2 regions of the Streptomyces hesseae genome follow, and region 2 is predicted to be linked to the other one. Evidence: riboswitches for the same ligand, from Rfam matches in the RefSeq annotation. Region 2 holds a riboswitch; the other holds the start of a gene.
What was found. A riboswitch is a leader RNA that binds a small molecule or an ion and turns the genes downstream of it on or off. The one in region 2 is predicted to bind glycine.

Region 1: another riboswitch for glycine. It lies ahead of gcvP (aminomethyl-transferring glycine dehydrogenase); the one in region 2 lies ahead of gcvT (glycine cleavage system aminomethyltransferase GcvT).

Annotation. Positions count from the first base shown of each region.
Region 1 is NZ_JAVRFI010000022.1:107,700-114,841, forward strand. It holds gene RM609_RS27160 (glutamate-cysteine ligase family protein) at 1-287, opposite strand, end outside; gene RM609_RS27165 (hypothetical protein) at 771-1,358, shown strand; gene RM609_RS27170 (DUF5999 family protein) at 1,694-1,900, shown strand; gene gcvP (aminomethyl-transferring glycine dehydrogenase) at 1,991-4,876, opposite strand; glycine riboswitch at 5,066-5,173, opposite strand; gene RM609_RS27180 (PRC-barrel domain-containing protein) at 5,294-5,686, shown strand; gene RM609_RS27185 (DNA polymerase IV) at 5,587-7,059, opposite strand.
Region 2 is NZ_JAVRFI010000033.1:40,015-47,156, forward strand. It holds gene RM609_RS31670 (ABC transporter permease) at 114-1,112, opposite strand; gene RM609_RS31675 (enhanced serine sensitivity protein SseB C-terminal domain-containing protein) at 1,570-2,370, opposite strand; gene RM609_RS31680 (enhanced serine sensitivity protein SseB) at 2,443-3,177, opposite strand; gene RM609_RS31685 (AAA family ATPase) at 3,887-4,483, opposite strand; glycine riboswitch at 4,685-4,782, shown strand; gene gcvT (glycine cleavage system aminomethyltransferase GcvT) at 4,949-6,064, shown strand; gene gcvH (glycine cleavage system protein GcvH) at 6,143-6,523, shown strand; gene glyA (serine hydroxymethyltransferase) at 6,557-7,142, shown strand, end outside.

The DNA.
Region 1 (7,142 bases), on a different contig from region 2:
CCGGAGAGCCGGTGCGGGACGATGTTCACTTCCAGGTTGAAACGCCCGAGTTCGGTCTGGAAATCCCGGCTGGCGATACGCTTCAGCACCTCGGCATTCACCATGCTCGGCATACCGTCGGGGCCCGCGAGATTCAGCTCGATCTCCAGCCCCATGAGATTACGGGGACGGTCGAACCGCTTCTCCTCCAGCAGCCTCGCCAGTCCGTCCAGACACCGCCGGAGCTTCTCCCGGTGGCGCTGCCGGTCGGCGAGGTCGAACCCCAGGGCCGCGACCTTCTCCCCCATGCGAAGCCTCCCTCCCGGACGGGCCGCCCGCCGCACCGGCCTTCTTGTCACGGTCGATGATGCCCAGGCGGGACGATCCATAACGCCCCGCGGCGCACGGGGAGACGATAGGATCTCACCGGTGTACTCCGGCACATTCCGTCGGCATGACACAAGCCGCCGGGCGGGGCGCAATGCGCTGGTGATAAACACCGATCGGATCCGGCCCACCGTATACGGCGACGAAGCCGAGGTCATGGGCGCGCGGCCTTCACAAAAACGCCGAAATCCCCCTGGAATCAGGACCTGAATTGCTCTTGCCTGAAATACCTGCGACAGCTAGCCGAAACATCATGTGAACATGTGTCGTATAAACTCCGGAATGAGGCAGAGAGTAGGCGCCCCGGAGTCGGTCCCGGCCCCCCTCTGACCCCGCACGCCGACAGCGTCGTCCGCACCCGCCCCGCACCCCCGTGTCTTTCCTTAAGCGAGAGGCGACCCACCATGCCGCTGCATGTCCCCCCTGCCCCCGCGCCTGCCCTCCGCACGGTTCTCACGGCCCTCGGTTCCCCCACCGCCGTCCGTGAGGCCCGTACCCCGTCGCTGCGGTCCGCCCGGACCCCGCTCAGCCCCGAACTCCCGCTGCCCGTCCACCTCCTGGAGCGGGCGGGGACACTCGGCGGGGCGCAGCGCACCCGGCTGACCGGCTGGCGGTTCCAGATCAAGGAGGGGGAACGGGCCGTGGCGGCCGGCGAGGCCGTGCTCACGGCCGACGGCTGGGCGTTCTCCCACTTCTGCGAGGGCCCGTACGTGGCCTCCACCGAGCTGGCCCTGCGCCAGGCCGAGGCCCTGCCCACCCCGTACCAGCCACGGCTGCTGTCGGTGCCCGAGCTCTACATGCTCACCCTCTGGCTGCACGCGGACAGCACTGCCGACGCCGCCTCCGAGCTGTTCGCCCCGGGCGACCTGCTCGTCCCCCTCGCCCCGGCGCCGCCCGGCATCGCGGCCCACCGCCCGCACCGGGCCGCCGATCTGCTGCCCGCGCTGACGCCCCGGCTGGCGCCCCCGCACCGGCTGCGGGCGACGGCCTGACCGGGCACCCGGGCCGGCCCGCGGCTCCCGGAGCCACCGCGCCCCGCGACTCCCCGCACCAGGTGAGTCGCGGGGCGCACCGCTGCCCCCACCCCTCACCCTTTCGGGCTAGTCCGATGCGGCCATCCCGAACCCCCCGAAGGGACCGTCGAGTTGGGAGCAACCGCCCGCCCGGGTGACGCGTCATCACCCTGTGAGGAGCGTCACCGGGAAATCCCTGCGGAACGAGGCCCGTAGGGCAAGACTGGGACCGACCGACGATGACAACGGGGGGCGGCATGAGCGACACGCCGAGCCGCAGGACAGCCACCACATCAGAGCGAAAGATCACTTCCATGTGCCCGCACCAGCCCACGTGCCCGTCAGCCGACTCCGCCGACCGGGAGGCCGCCCACCTCGTGGCCGCCTTCCCGGAACAGGGATGGAGCCTTCTGTGCAATGGCGTCCTCTGCTTCGAGGACACCGGTGAGCTGCTGCCGGACGGACAGATCATCGCCCCGCACCGGGCGCTCGGCACCGACCAGGTGGTGAGGGCCGCCTGACGGTGCGGCGGCCGATGACCCGCAGGACGACATAAAGGGGCCGGTCCGGCGCCGCAGCGCCGGACCGGCCCCGACCCGCGTGTGGACGGGTCAGCCGTCGTACTCCTCCAGCGGCGGGCAGGAGCAGACCAGGTTCCGGTCACCGTAGGCACCGTCCACGCGGCGCACCGGCGGCCAGTACTTGTCGGCCTTCGACGCCCCGGACGGGAAGGCCGCCTCCTCACGGGTGTAGGGGTGCTCCCACGCGCCCGTCACCGAGGCGGCGGTGTGCGGGGCGTTGCGCAGCGGGTTGTCCTCGGCGGGCCACTCCCCCGAGCCGACCTTCTCGATCTCGGCGCGGATGGCGATCATCGCCTCGCAGAACCGGTCCAGCTCGGCGAGGTCCTCGCTCTCCGTCGGCTCGATCATCAGCGTGCCGGCGACGGGGAACGACATGGTCGGCGCGTGGAAGCCGTAGTCGATCAGGCGCTTGGCGACGTCGTCGACGCTCACGCCGGTGGCCTTGGTCAGCGGCCGGAGGTCCACGATGCACTCGTGCGCGACCAGTCCGTTCGGGCCGGTGTAGAGCACGGGGTAGTGCGGCTCGAGGCGCTTGGCGATGTAGTTGGCGCCGAGCACCGCGACCTGCGTGGCGCGCGTGAGGCCCGCACCGCCCATCAGCCGGACGTACGACCAGGAGATCGGCAGGATGCCCGCGGAGCCCCAGGGCGCGGCCGAGATCGGGCCGACGCCCGTGGCCGGGCCCGCGGTGGGCTGGAGCGGGTGGTTGGGCAGGTACGGGGCGAGGTGGGCGCGGACGGCGACCGGGCCGACGCCGGGGCCGCCGCCGCCGTGCGGGATGCAGAAGGTCTTGTGGAGGTTCAGGTGCGAGACGTCGCCGCCGAACCGGCCCGGCTTGGCCAGGCCCACCAGGGCGTTGAGGTTGGCGCCGTCGACGTACACCTGGCCGCCCGCGTCGTGCACGGACGCGCAGATGTCGGCGACGTGCTCCTCGAAGACGCCGTGGGTGGAGGGGTAGGTGATCATCAGCACGGCGAGCTCGTCGCGGTACTGCTCGATCTTGGCGCGCAGGTCCTCGACGTCGACCTCGCCGTCGTCGGCGGTCTTGACGACGACGACCTTCATGCCGGCCATCACGGCGCTGGCGGCGTTGGTGCCGTGCGCGGAGGACGGGATGAGGCACACCGTGCGGCGCTCGTCGGCGTTGGCGCGGTGGTACGCGCGGACGGCCAGCAGGCCCGCGAGCTCGCCCTGGGAGCCGGCGTTGGGCTGGAGGGAGACCTTGTCGTAGCCGGTGACCTCGGCGAGCCGCTCCTCGAGCTCGGTGATGAGGGTGGTGTAGCCCTCGGCCTGCTCGATGGGCGCGAAGGGGTGCAGCTGGCCGAACTCGGGCCAGGTGACCGGCTCCATCTCGGTGGTGGCGTTGAGCTTCATGGTGCACGAGCCGAGCGGGATCATGCCCCGGTCCAGGGCGTAGTCGCGGTCGGCGAGGCGGCGCAGGTAGCGCAGCATCGCGGTCTCGGAGCGGTGCTGGTGGAAGACGGGGTGGGTGAGGTAGTCGCCGGAGCGCAGCAGGCCCTCGGGAAGCGCCTCGGCGACGCTCGCGTCGAGCGCCTCGACGTCGCCCTCCACGCCGAACGCGGCCCAGACGGCGGCCAGGTGGGCGCGGGTGGTGGTCTCGTCGCAGGAGACGCCGACGTGGTCGGCGTCGGTCAGGCGGAGGTTGACGCCGCGCTCGCGGGCGGCCTCGACGACCTCGGCGGCCCGGCCGGGCACGCGCACGGTGACGGTGTCGAAGTAGGCGCCGTGCACGACCTCGGCGCCCCCGGCGCGCAGGCCCTCGGCGAGGATCGCGGCGAGGCGGTGGGTGCGCCGGGCGATCGCGGCGAGGCCGTCGGGGCCGTGGTAGACGGCGTACATGCCGGCCATGACGGCGAGCAGCACCTGGGCGGTGCAGATGTTGCTGGTGGCCTTCTCGCGGCGGATGTGCTGCTCGCGGGTCTGGAGGGCCAGGCGGTAGGCCTTGTCGCCGTCGGCGTCGACGGAGACGCCGACGAGGCGGCCGGGGAGGCTGCGGGCGAACTTGTCGCGGACGGCCATGAATCCGGCGTGCGGGCCGCCGAAGCCCATGGGGACGCCGAAGCGCTGGCTGGTGCCCACCGCGATGTCCGCGCCGAGCTCGCCGGGCGGGGTGAGCAGGGTGAGGGCGAGGAGGTCGGCGGCGACGGTGACGACCGCGCCGAGCTCGTGGGCCCGCTCGATCAGCGGGCGGAGGTCGCGGACGGCGCCGGAGGCTCCGGGGTACTGGAGCAGGACGCCGAAGACGCCGCGCTCGGCGATCTCCTCGGGGATACCCTCGGACAGGTCGGCGACGACGACCTCGACGCCGGTGGGCTCGGCGCGCGTCTCGATGACGGCGACGGTCTGCGGCAGGGTGTCGGCGTCGATGAGGAAGACGCCGTCCTTGACCTTGCCGACGCGGCGGGCCAGCGCCATGGCCTCGGCGGCGGCGGTGCCCTCGTCGAGGAGGGAGGCGCCGGAGGTGGGCAGCCCGGTCAGATCGGCGACGACCGTCTGGAAGTTGAGCAGGGCCTCCAGGCGGCCCTGGGAGATCTCCGGCTGGTAGGGCGTGTAGGCCGTGTACCAGGCGGGGTTCTCCATGACGTTGCGGAGGATCACCGGCGGCGTGAACGTGCCGTGGTAGCCCAGGCCGATCATGGAGGCCAGCACGGTGTTGCGGTCGGCGAGGGAGCGGAGCTCGGCGAGGACCTCGGCCTCGGTACGGGCCTCCGGCAGGCCGAGCGCCCCGACGTTCTTGATCGCGTCCGGAACGGCGGCGGCGGTGAGCTCGTCGAGCGAGCCGAAACCGACCTGGGCGAGCATCTTGGCCTGGGCGGCGGCGTCGGGACCTATGTGGCGCGCCTCGAAGGGCGTGCCCCGCTCCAGGTCGGTGAGGGCGATGCGGTGGACGGTCATCTGCGGAGGCCTCCTGGTCATTGCGACCTGCGAGGGGTACCACGGCGCGGGTACCCGAACGGCCTCCCCCTCTGTCATCTCAACCTGAGAGCTTCACCGGGCCGCGGCGCACGATCCGGCTTTCACCGTCGGTGAGGAGGGGCTTCGGCGTACTGCCTGACCTGGGCCCGACCTGCTTTCCAGAGTGACCTCGTCCATGCGGTACGGGTGCCTGAGAGATTCCGGGGAGGATTTGCTCCTTCGGCGCCTTCACCAACGCCCTGGGGGCTTCGAGAAGAGCTCTCCCGCACGGGGTCTGCGGCCATTCGCCAGCCTACCAGCGAGGGTTTCCGGGTGGATCTCCCGAGTGGCCGGTTTCACGTCCGTGGTTTTTCGTGGTGACGAGGACCGTCATGGGCGGGGAGCAGCGGAGGAGCCGTGCAGACCGACATCGACCCCCGGAGCCTCATCGGGCGCAAGGCCTTCGACCGGGACGGCGTGAAGATCGGCACCGTGGACGAGGTGTATCTGGACGACGCCACCGGGGAGCCGGAGTGGGCGGCCGTGCGCACCGGCCTCTTCGGCCGGGACGCCTTCGTACCGCTGGAGCCGAGCCGGGTCGAGGACGACGGGCTGCGCATCCCCTACGAGCGCGCGCTGATCAGGGAGGCCCCCGGTTTCGGGGTGGGCCGGCACCTCTCCCCCGCGCAGGAGCTCCGGCTCTACCGGCACTACGGGCTGGAGCTGCCCTCGCCGGAGCCGCCTCCGGCGGCCGACGGCACGGCCGCCGGGGAGGCGCCGTCCGGGGGCCCGGCGGGCACGGGCGACTGATCGCCCTCCGTACGCACCAGCGGCAGTGGTTCGGCGGGGTGGAGCGCCGGGTCGTCGACGCGGAAGGTCCGTACCCGCCCGGGCGCCGACCAGGGCTCCTCGAAGCGGACGGTGACGCGCCCCACGCCGCTGCCCTGCACCCAGCCCGCCCCGTGCTCATCGTGCCGGACGTCCAGCCCCGGAAGCCATCGGGGCGGCCCCTCAGGGGCCGTCTGAGGCTCCTGGGGCGTCTCGGGCTCGTGGGGTGCCGCCCCGGCCGTCGTGGCCGTCCCGGCCGCCGCCGCGGCCTCGGCGGCCCCCGCGGCGGCCTGGGCGAAGAGATCCTCCTGGGTGTAGTCGGCGAGCCCCGAGACGCCCACGCCCAGCAGCCGCACCCCGGCCGTGGTGTCCACGTGCTCCAGCAGCCGGGCGGCCGCCTCGCGCACCACGGCGGGGTCGTCGGTCGGGCCGCGCAGGGTCTCCGAGCGGGTCAGGGTTGAGAAGTCGTACCGCCGCACCTTGATGACGACCGTCCGCCCCGAGCGCCCGGCGCCGCGCAGCCGGGCCACGCAGCGGTCGGCGAGGCGGGCGAGCTCCAGCTGCACCCGGGTCCGGTCGGTGAGGTCCTCGGCGAAGGTGTCCTCCACGGACACGGACTTGGCGTCCCGCTCGGCGACCACGGGGCGGTCGTCGTGCCCGGTGGCCAGGGCGTACAGCCCTCCGCCGTGGGCCTTGCCGAGGAGCCGCACCAGCTCGTCCTCGCCGGCCTCGGCCGTCTCCGTCACGGTGGTGATGCCGGCCCGCCGCAACGTTTCAGCGGTGGCGGGGCCGACGCCGGGGATGGTCCGCACCGACATGGGGCCGAGGACATCCAGCTCCGTACCGGGCTCGATGAGCATGAGCCCGTTCGGCTTGGCCTCCTCTGAGGCGATCTTCGCGAACATCTTGGAACCGGCCAGCCCCACCGAGGCCGTCAGTCCCGTGGCCGCCTCGATGTCGCGCCGCAGCCGCTCCCCCACCGCGCGGGCGGCTGCACCGGAGGCCGGCACCCCGCCCGCCTCCAGGTCGACGAACGCCTCGTCGAGGCTGAGCGGCTCCACCAGCGGCGACAGCTCGCCCAGCAGCCCCATCACCACCTGGCTGATCCGCTGGTACAGCTCGAACCGAGGGGTGAGGTAGGCGGCGTTGGGGCAGAGCCTGCGGGCCTGGGCCGTCGCCATGGCGGAGTGGACGCCGAAGACCCGCGCCTCGTACGACGCCGTGGCCACCACGCCACGGGGACCCAGCCCGCCCACCACCACGGGCTTTCCGCGCAGGCTGGGCTTGGACGCCTGCTCCACCGAAGCGTAGAACGCGTCCATGTCCAGATGGAGAATCGTCGGCGCACCCCTCACAGGACAGATGCTGCCGCATACCACTGACAATCGCACCGATGTACGACGCGGCGCCCCGCGCGGGCCGCTGTCACGGCCTGCGC
Region 2 (7,142 bases):
GGACCTCCGTGGTCGGTCGCCGCCCGGAACGGGCCGGCGGGGGTGCGGGAAGGGGCCTCCTGGCGGTTCGACAGGGGCGGTGGGTACGAAGAGGGAAGGGGTTGGGTCGCGCGTCAGCGCGAGCCCTTCGGGTCCAGCGCGTCCCGCACGCCATCGCCGAAGAGGTTGAAGGCCAGCACGGTGACGAAGATGGCGAGACCCGGGATGATCATGAACATGGGGTCGCCCTCGTAGGTGGTGACGGCCTTGGAGAGCATCTGCCCCCAGGAGGCGGTCGGCGGTTTGACGCCGGCGCCGAGGAAGCTCAGCGCCGCCTCCGTCAGGACGTTGGTGGGAATCATCAACGTGGCGTACACGGTGATCGGCGCCACCAGGTTGGGCAGCAGCTCCCGGAAGAGGATGTACAGCCGGCCCGCGCCCAGGCTGCGGGCGGCCTCGACGTACTCCCGCTCTCTGAGCGAGAGCGTCTGGCCGCGGACGATCCGGCCCACGTACGGCCAGCCGAAGAACCCGATGACCGCGATCAGCACGGCCATCCGCACCCCCGAACCGGTCAGCCCCCACAGGGAGTTGGGGACGACGGAGACGAGCGCGATGATGAAGAGCAGCTGCGGGAAGGCCAGCAGGAGGTCCATGACCCGGCTGACGACCGCGTCCACCCAGCCGCCGAAGTAGCCGGCGACGATGCCGAAGACCGTGCCGATCACGACCGCCACGACGGCCGAGAGGAAGGCCACGAGCAGCGAGACCCGGGCCCCGTAGACGACCCGGCTGAAGACGTCCCGGCCGTTGACGGGCTCGGCGCCGAAGAGGAAGTCGGAGTCGATGCCGCCCCAGGAACCCTTGGGGGTGCTGGAGAGGGGGTCGATCAGCTCCTCGTGGTACTCGTTCGGGGGATGCCCCAGCAGGCCCACGATGACCGGGGCCAGGACCGCCACGAGGACGAGCAGCAGGACGACGGCCCCGCCCGCCAGGGCGAACTTGTCACGCTTGAGCCGTGTCCAGGCGATCCGCCAGGGCGAGCGCCCCTCGATGGTCCTCAGTGGAATGCCGTCGGCGACGGGGGCGGCGCCGGCGTCGGCCGGTCCCGTGTCGTGCAGTGGTGCCGTCATCGTCTGGTGGACCCCTCTCGGCCGGCGGCGACCGGCCCAACGCCCGCCGCGCTCGGGGCGGCTGGTTCACATCACTGGTGCGAGGACGCGCTCCCCGCGGCGGTGCGCGTGGATCGCGGTGGTACGCGTGGATCGCGGTGATACGCGAAGTGCAGTGGTGCGGGAGGTGCGGAGGTGCGAAAGGTGCTGGCAGTGCGAGTGGTGCCGGCAGTGCGGGACGTGCGGTGATACCCGGAGTACGACGGTGCGGAAGGCACCGGAAGTGCGGGTGGTACGGGACGTGCGCACAGAGCGGTCGTACGGCGGAACAGGTCGTACGCAGGAACGAAGTCCTTGTTGGGCGGGAGTCTTCATCGCTCCCGCGATCACCCGCCAGCCCCCACCCGCAAAGGATGCGCAAACGTGATGTGCGAAGGGAGGTTCCGTAATACGGACGCGGCGGGGCCCTGAGCGGGGGTCAGTACGCCCCGGCCTGCCAGCCCTGCTGCTGCGGGGGGTAGCCGTAGCCCGGGGCGGGCGCGGCCGGCGCGGCGCCGGCCCCGTAGCCCTCGCGGGCGAAGAACGGCCGGCTGTTGGCCCGCATCCACATCGCGACGGGGTCGTACTCGTCCGCCATCGACACCGTCGACACCGGCAGGCCGTCGGGCACCGCGGCGATCGACTGCTGCATCATCAGCCGCACGGCCTCCACGGCGGCGGGCGAGGTGTCGTACAGATCGAGCCCGATGGCCAGGTACGGCGTGCCCAGGGCGGGCCGCACCCAGGCCCGGCGCAGCGCGCGGACCACGGGGGTGCGGTGGGCGTTCTGCCCGAGCAGGGCGTAGAACTGCGGGATGTCCAGCGCCGGTTCGCTCAGCTGGAGCGGGCCGGCGGGCAGCCGGTCCAGGCCGGCGACGATCCGGCGCAGGTCGAGCCAGGGGATGCCGACGCCGCCGCCGGGGGCGTGGGGGTTGAGCCACAGGCCCCAGCGGTCGGGGTAGAGGGAGGCGGCGGCGGCCCGGCCGGCGACGACCTCGTGGGCGCGGTTCCAGCCGCTGGCGGCGAGCTCCTGGGCGGAGGTCACACAGGGGGCGTAGCCGAGGCCGTCGACCTCCATGTTCCCGTACTGGGCGTCGGGCGAGCCGGCCTGACCGTGCCACAGCAGCATCCACACCCGGCCCTCGGCGAGGGACCGCAGCAGCTGCTCGTACGTGTCGTACCGGCCGGGCGCCACCTGGCGCAGCACCTGCTCCACGCCGCTCTCCGCGCCCGCGCTCACCTGGGTCCGCCTCTTCTCTTGGCCGTCTGCTGCTACCAGCTTACGAGCCCGCGGGGGCGGGCATGAGAGCTGTCACAGGTCACGGTCGTAGAACGGTCGTATCCGGGTCCGTATCCAGTCGCCCACGGGGTCGTCCTGGGCGACGTCCAGGAAGACGAGCTGCACGGGCCAGGGCACGGGCACCCGGCCCAGCGCGCGGCCCAGGGCGTCCAGGGCGGCGGAGCGGCTCCCCGGGTCGGGGAGCCCCAGCTCGACGCCGACGAACAGCGCGGGATCACCGCCCTCGACGACGGCCATGGCACGACGGGCGGTCCGGACGGCCCCGGTTGCCGCGAACTCCAGCCCGGCGGCGGCCAGGAACGCGGTCGGCTCCTCCTGCCAGTCCGGCTCGTACAGCCGTACGCGGCCGCCGGTGGCGTCGCCGTCCAGGGCCGTGCGCCCGGCCCGGCACAACCCGGCGACGGCGGGCGGCGGCAGGGGCACGGTGACGGTGCCCTCAGGGTTGACGACGATGCCGACCTGCGGGGGCAGGCCGCGGGCGAACTCGACGGCGGGGGCGACGGCGAAGGACATCCCCGCGCCGGCGACGGCCGTGAACTCCTCCTGGGAGCTGAACACGGGCACGTAGGCGGCGCCGTTCAGCTCCAGGGCGGGCAGATCGAGGTCGGGGCTGTCGGGCCCCCCGCCCTTGGGCAGCGGAACCCACACGCTGCTGCGGCCGAGCGCCTCGACGATCCGCGCGCCGGCGTCCGGCACGCCGACGGAAGCGGCGAGTACCGCTTCGAGCTCATTGGCCGGCCAGGTCATCGTCTCCCACCCCGTTCGTCGGACGCATCCCGGCACCTTAACGGCTGCGCCTGGGCTTCGAGGTGGTGGGGCGCCCCCACGGGCGGGGTTGTCCGGCACCGCCGGGTGCGTCGGCGGTGGCCGCTCGCCGCGGCGGCGGGAGGGGTGCCTTCCCGAAACCGGGGGCAAGCCCCCGCCCCCCGCCCGGGCGAGGGGCTCCGCCCCGGCCCGGGGAGGGTTCGCCGTGCCCGGCGGGGGTCCGCCCTGCCCAAGGCAGGGGCGGGCGGCCGGGCCAGGGGCCGGAGCCGCGGGCCTGGGCGGGGGCCTGGCCCTGGGCCGTGGCCGAGGCCGGGGCCAGGGGCCGGGGCCCGGGGTCAGGCCCGGGGTCGGGGTCAGGCCCGGGGTCGGGGTCAGGCCCGGGGTCGGGGTCAGGCCCGGGGGCGGAGCCGGGCCCGGAGTCGGAGCCGGGGCCGGGCCCAAGGCCGGAGCCGGGCCCGGGGAACTGGGGGCCGAAAGCTGGGCGCGGGGACAGGAGCTGGGTGCGGGGCGAGGCTTGGGGCGGAGCCCTTGGGTGCTCGGGAACCGGGCCGGGAGCCTGGTGGGTGCGGTGTGGGGCCCGGGGCGGAGCCCTCGGGCCTTCGGGGGGCCGGGGGCTTGCCCCCGGGAAACGGGGAAAGGGCGGGGCTGGGGATCCCCTCCCGCCGGGGAGCCCGGCGGGGCCGGGCCCGCCTCAGCCGAAGTGGATGGCCCGCAGCGCGTCCGCCGCCTCGCGGTCGAGGAGGACGGCCGAGGTCGTGCCTGCCGGGTGGTCGCCCGCCGTGAGGGCGGCGACGAGGCGGGACGTCGCGCGGCGGTGGCGGGCGAAGGAGCGGACGGAGACGCCGCGGCCGCGGGCGCGCTGGCCGGCCAGCGCGGTGGGCGGGTCGACCGCCAGGACCACCAGGTGCAGCCCCCCGCCCCGCCGCCGCGCGTCGCGCGCGAGCCAGCGGCGCACCCAGCTCCACTGCCCGCAGTCGTGCACGACGACGCTGTCACCCGAGCGCAGCGCCCGCCGCAGCGCGGCGTAGTGCGCGAGGCGGACGAAGGGCCGGTACACGGCGTACGGAAGCGGCAGCGACCGGCGTTCGAAGCGCTCGCGCACGTCCTGGGAGTCCACGCGGTGGACGGCGGCGGGCACGACGCGCCGCATCAGCGTGGACTTGCCGCCGCCGGGCAGTCCGGAGACGACGAGCAGGTCGCCCGCCGGATAGCGGAGCTCCGTGACCGCCGCCCCGTCCCCGCCCCCGCGCAGATCGCGCACACCCACCGCCTCGCGAGCGTCGCGCACCTCGCGCGTCTCCCCCGTACGCACGGTGATCGCCCCCTCCCGACTGGTCGTACGACCGCCCCCTCCCCACGGACTCCCCACGCGATGTAAAGAAAAGGTAATCCAATTTGAGGGGCGGCGGGCGGTCCGTCGCACGCCCGTACGTGCAATGATGTGCGCGCCAAGCTCGACTCAACTGCAAGTAATCGCATATTGGCCGCTCGAATCCGCGCGGGAGAGTCCCGGGTGCCATGTGCCCCGGGCGCCGAAGGAGCAAGTTCCTCCCTTGAATCTCTCAGGCCCCGTACCGCGCGGGTGAGGCAGATCTGAAAAGCGGACCGCGGCCGCGCGGTCCCACCCAAGGTGCAAGCCGGGTGCCTTTGATGACAGGCGAGGCTCTCGGTGAACCTCTCAGGTTCCGATGACAGATGGGGAGGCCGCCTATTCAGGCATTCCTCCGCGACCCACCTGCCCGGGAGCCCGATCATGACCGAAGCCCCCCGCCGTACCGCCCTGGACGCGCTGCACCGCGCGCTCGGCGCGACCATGACCGACTTCGCCGGCTGGGACATGCCCCTGCGCTACGGCAGCGAGCGCGACGAGCACATCGCCGTGCGCACCCGCGCGGGCCTCTTCGACCTGTCGCACATGGGCGAGATCACCCTCACGGGCGCCCAGGCCGGGCAGGCCCTGGACCACGCCCTGGTGGGCAACATCTCCGCGCTGGCCGTCGGCCGGGCCCGTTACACGATGATCTGCCGCGAGGACGGCGGCATCCTCGACGACCTGATCGTCTACCGCCTGGGCGAGCAGGAGTACATGGTCGTCGCCAACGCCTCCAACGCCCAGGTGGTCCTCGACGCGATCACCGAGCGCGCGGCGGGCTTCGAGACGACCGTCCGGGACGACCGCGAGAACTACGCGCTGATCGCGGTCCAGGGCCCCGCCTCCCCCGCCATCCTGAAGTCCGTCACCGACGCGGACCTGGACGGCCTGAAGTACTACGCGGGCCTGCCGGGCACCGTCGCGGGCGTCCCCGCGCTGATCGCCCGTACCGGCTACACCGGCGAGGACGGCTTCGAACTGTTCGTCGCCCCCGCCGACGCCGAGAAGCTGTGGCAGTCCCTGACCGAGGCGGGCGCGGACGCCGGGCTGGTGCCGTGCGGGCTCTCCTGCCGGGACACCCTGCGCCTGGAGGCGGGCATGCCGCTCTACGGGCACGAGCTGACCACGGACACCACGCCGTTCGACGCCGGGCTGGGCCGGGTCGTGAAGTTCGACAAGGCCGGCGATTTCGTGGGCCGCGAGGCGCTGACGGCCGCCGCCGAGCACGCCGAGACGGCTCCGCCGCGCAAGCTGGTCGGCCTGATCGCGACCGGCCGCCGGGTGCCGCGGGCCGGCTACGCCGTCACGGTCGGCGGCGCGGTCGTCGGCGAGGTGACCTCCGGCGCCCCCTCCCCCACCCTCGGCAAGCCGATCGCGATCGCCTACGTCGACGCGGCGCACGCCACGCCGGGTACGGAAGGGGTATGTGTGGACATTCGCGGCAGCCAGGAGCCGTACGAGGTCGTCGCACTCCCCTTCTACAAGCGGGAACGCTGAACCCTCACCGATCCCCCCTCATCTCACCTGTCAAGACCCCTTGCACAAGCACCCACGCGCGTACAGGAGAATCTAGCCATGAGCAACCCCCAGCAGCTGCGTTACTCCAAGGAGCACGAGTGGCTGTCGGCCGCCGACGCCAATGGTGTGGCGACGGTCGGGATCACCGAGTTCGCGGCCAACGCGCTCGGCGATGTCGTCTTCGCCCAGCTCCCGGCCGTCGGCGACACCATCACCGCGGGCGAGTCCTGTGGTGAGCTGGAGTCGACCAAGTCGGTCAGCGACCTCTTCGCCCCCGTCACGGGCGAGATCGTCGCGGCCAACCAGGACGTCGTGGACGACCCGGCGCTGGTGAACTCCGCCCCCTTCGAGGGCGGCTGGCTGTTCAAGGTGAAGATCACGGACGAGCCGGCCGACCTGATGTCGGCCGACGAGTACACGGCCTTCGCCGCAGGCTGACCCCGCCCGCTCCCTCCCGCGCAGGAAGAACTCATGTCGCTTCTCAACAGCTCCCTCCATGAGCTCGACCCGGACGTCGCCGCCGCCGTCGACGCCGAACTCCACCGCCAGCAGTCCACCCTCGAGATGATCGCCTCGGAGAACTTCGCTCCGGTCGCGGTCATGGAGGCCCAGGGCTCGGTCCTGACCAACAAGTACGCCGAGGGCTACCCGGGCCGCCGCTACTACGGCGGCTGCGAGCACGTCGACGTCGTCGAGCAGATCGCCATCGACCGCATCAAGGCGCTCTTCGGCGCCGAGCACGCCAATGTGCAGCCGCACTCCGGCGCGCAGGCCAACGCCGCGGCGATGTTCGCCCTGCTCAACCCGGGCGACACCATCCTGGGCCTGAACCTGGCCCACGGCGGGCACCTCACCCACGGGATGAAGATCAACTTCTCCGGGAAGCTCTACAACGTGGTCGCCTACCACGTCGACGAGCAGACCAACCTGGTGGACATGGAGGAGGTCGAGCGCCTCGCCAAGGAGCACCGCCCCAAGCTGATCGTCGCCGGCTGGTCCGCCTACCCGCGCCAGCTGGACTTCGCCGCCTTCCGCCGGATCGCGGACGAGGTCGGCG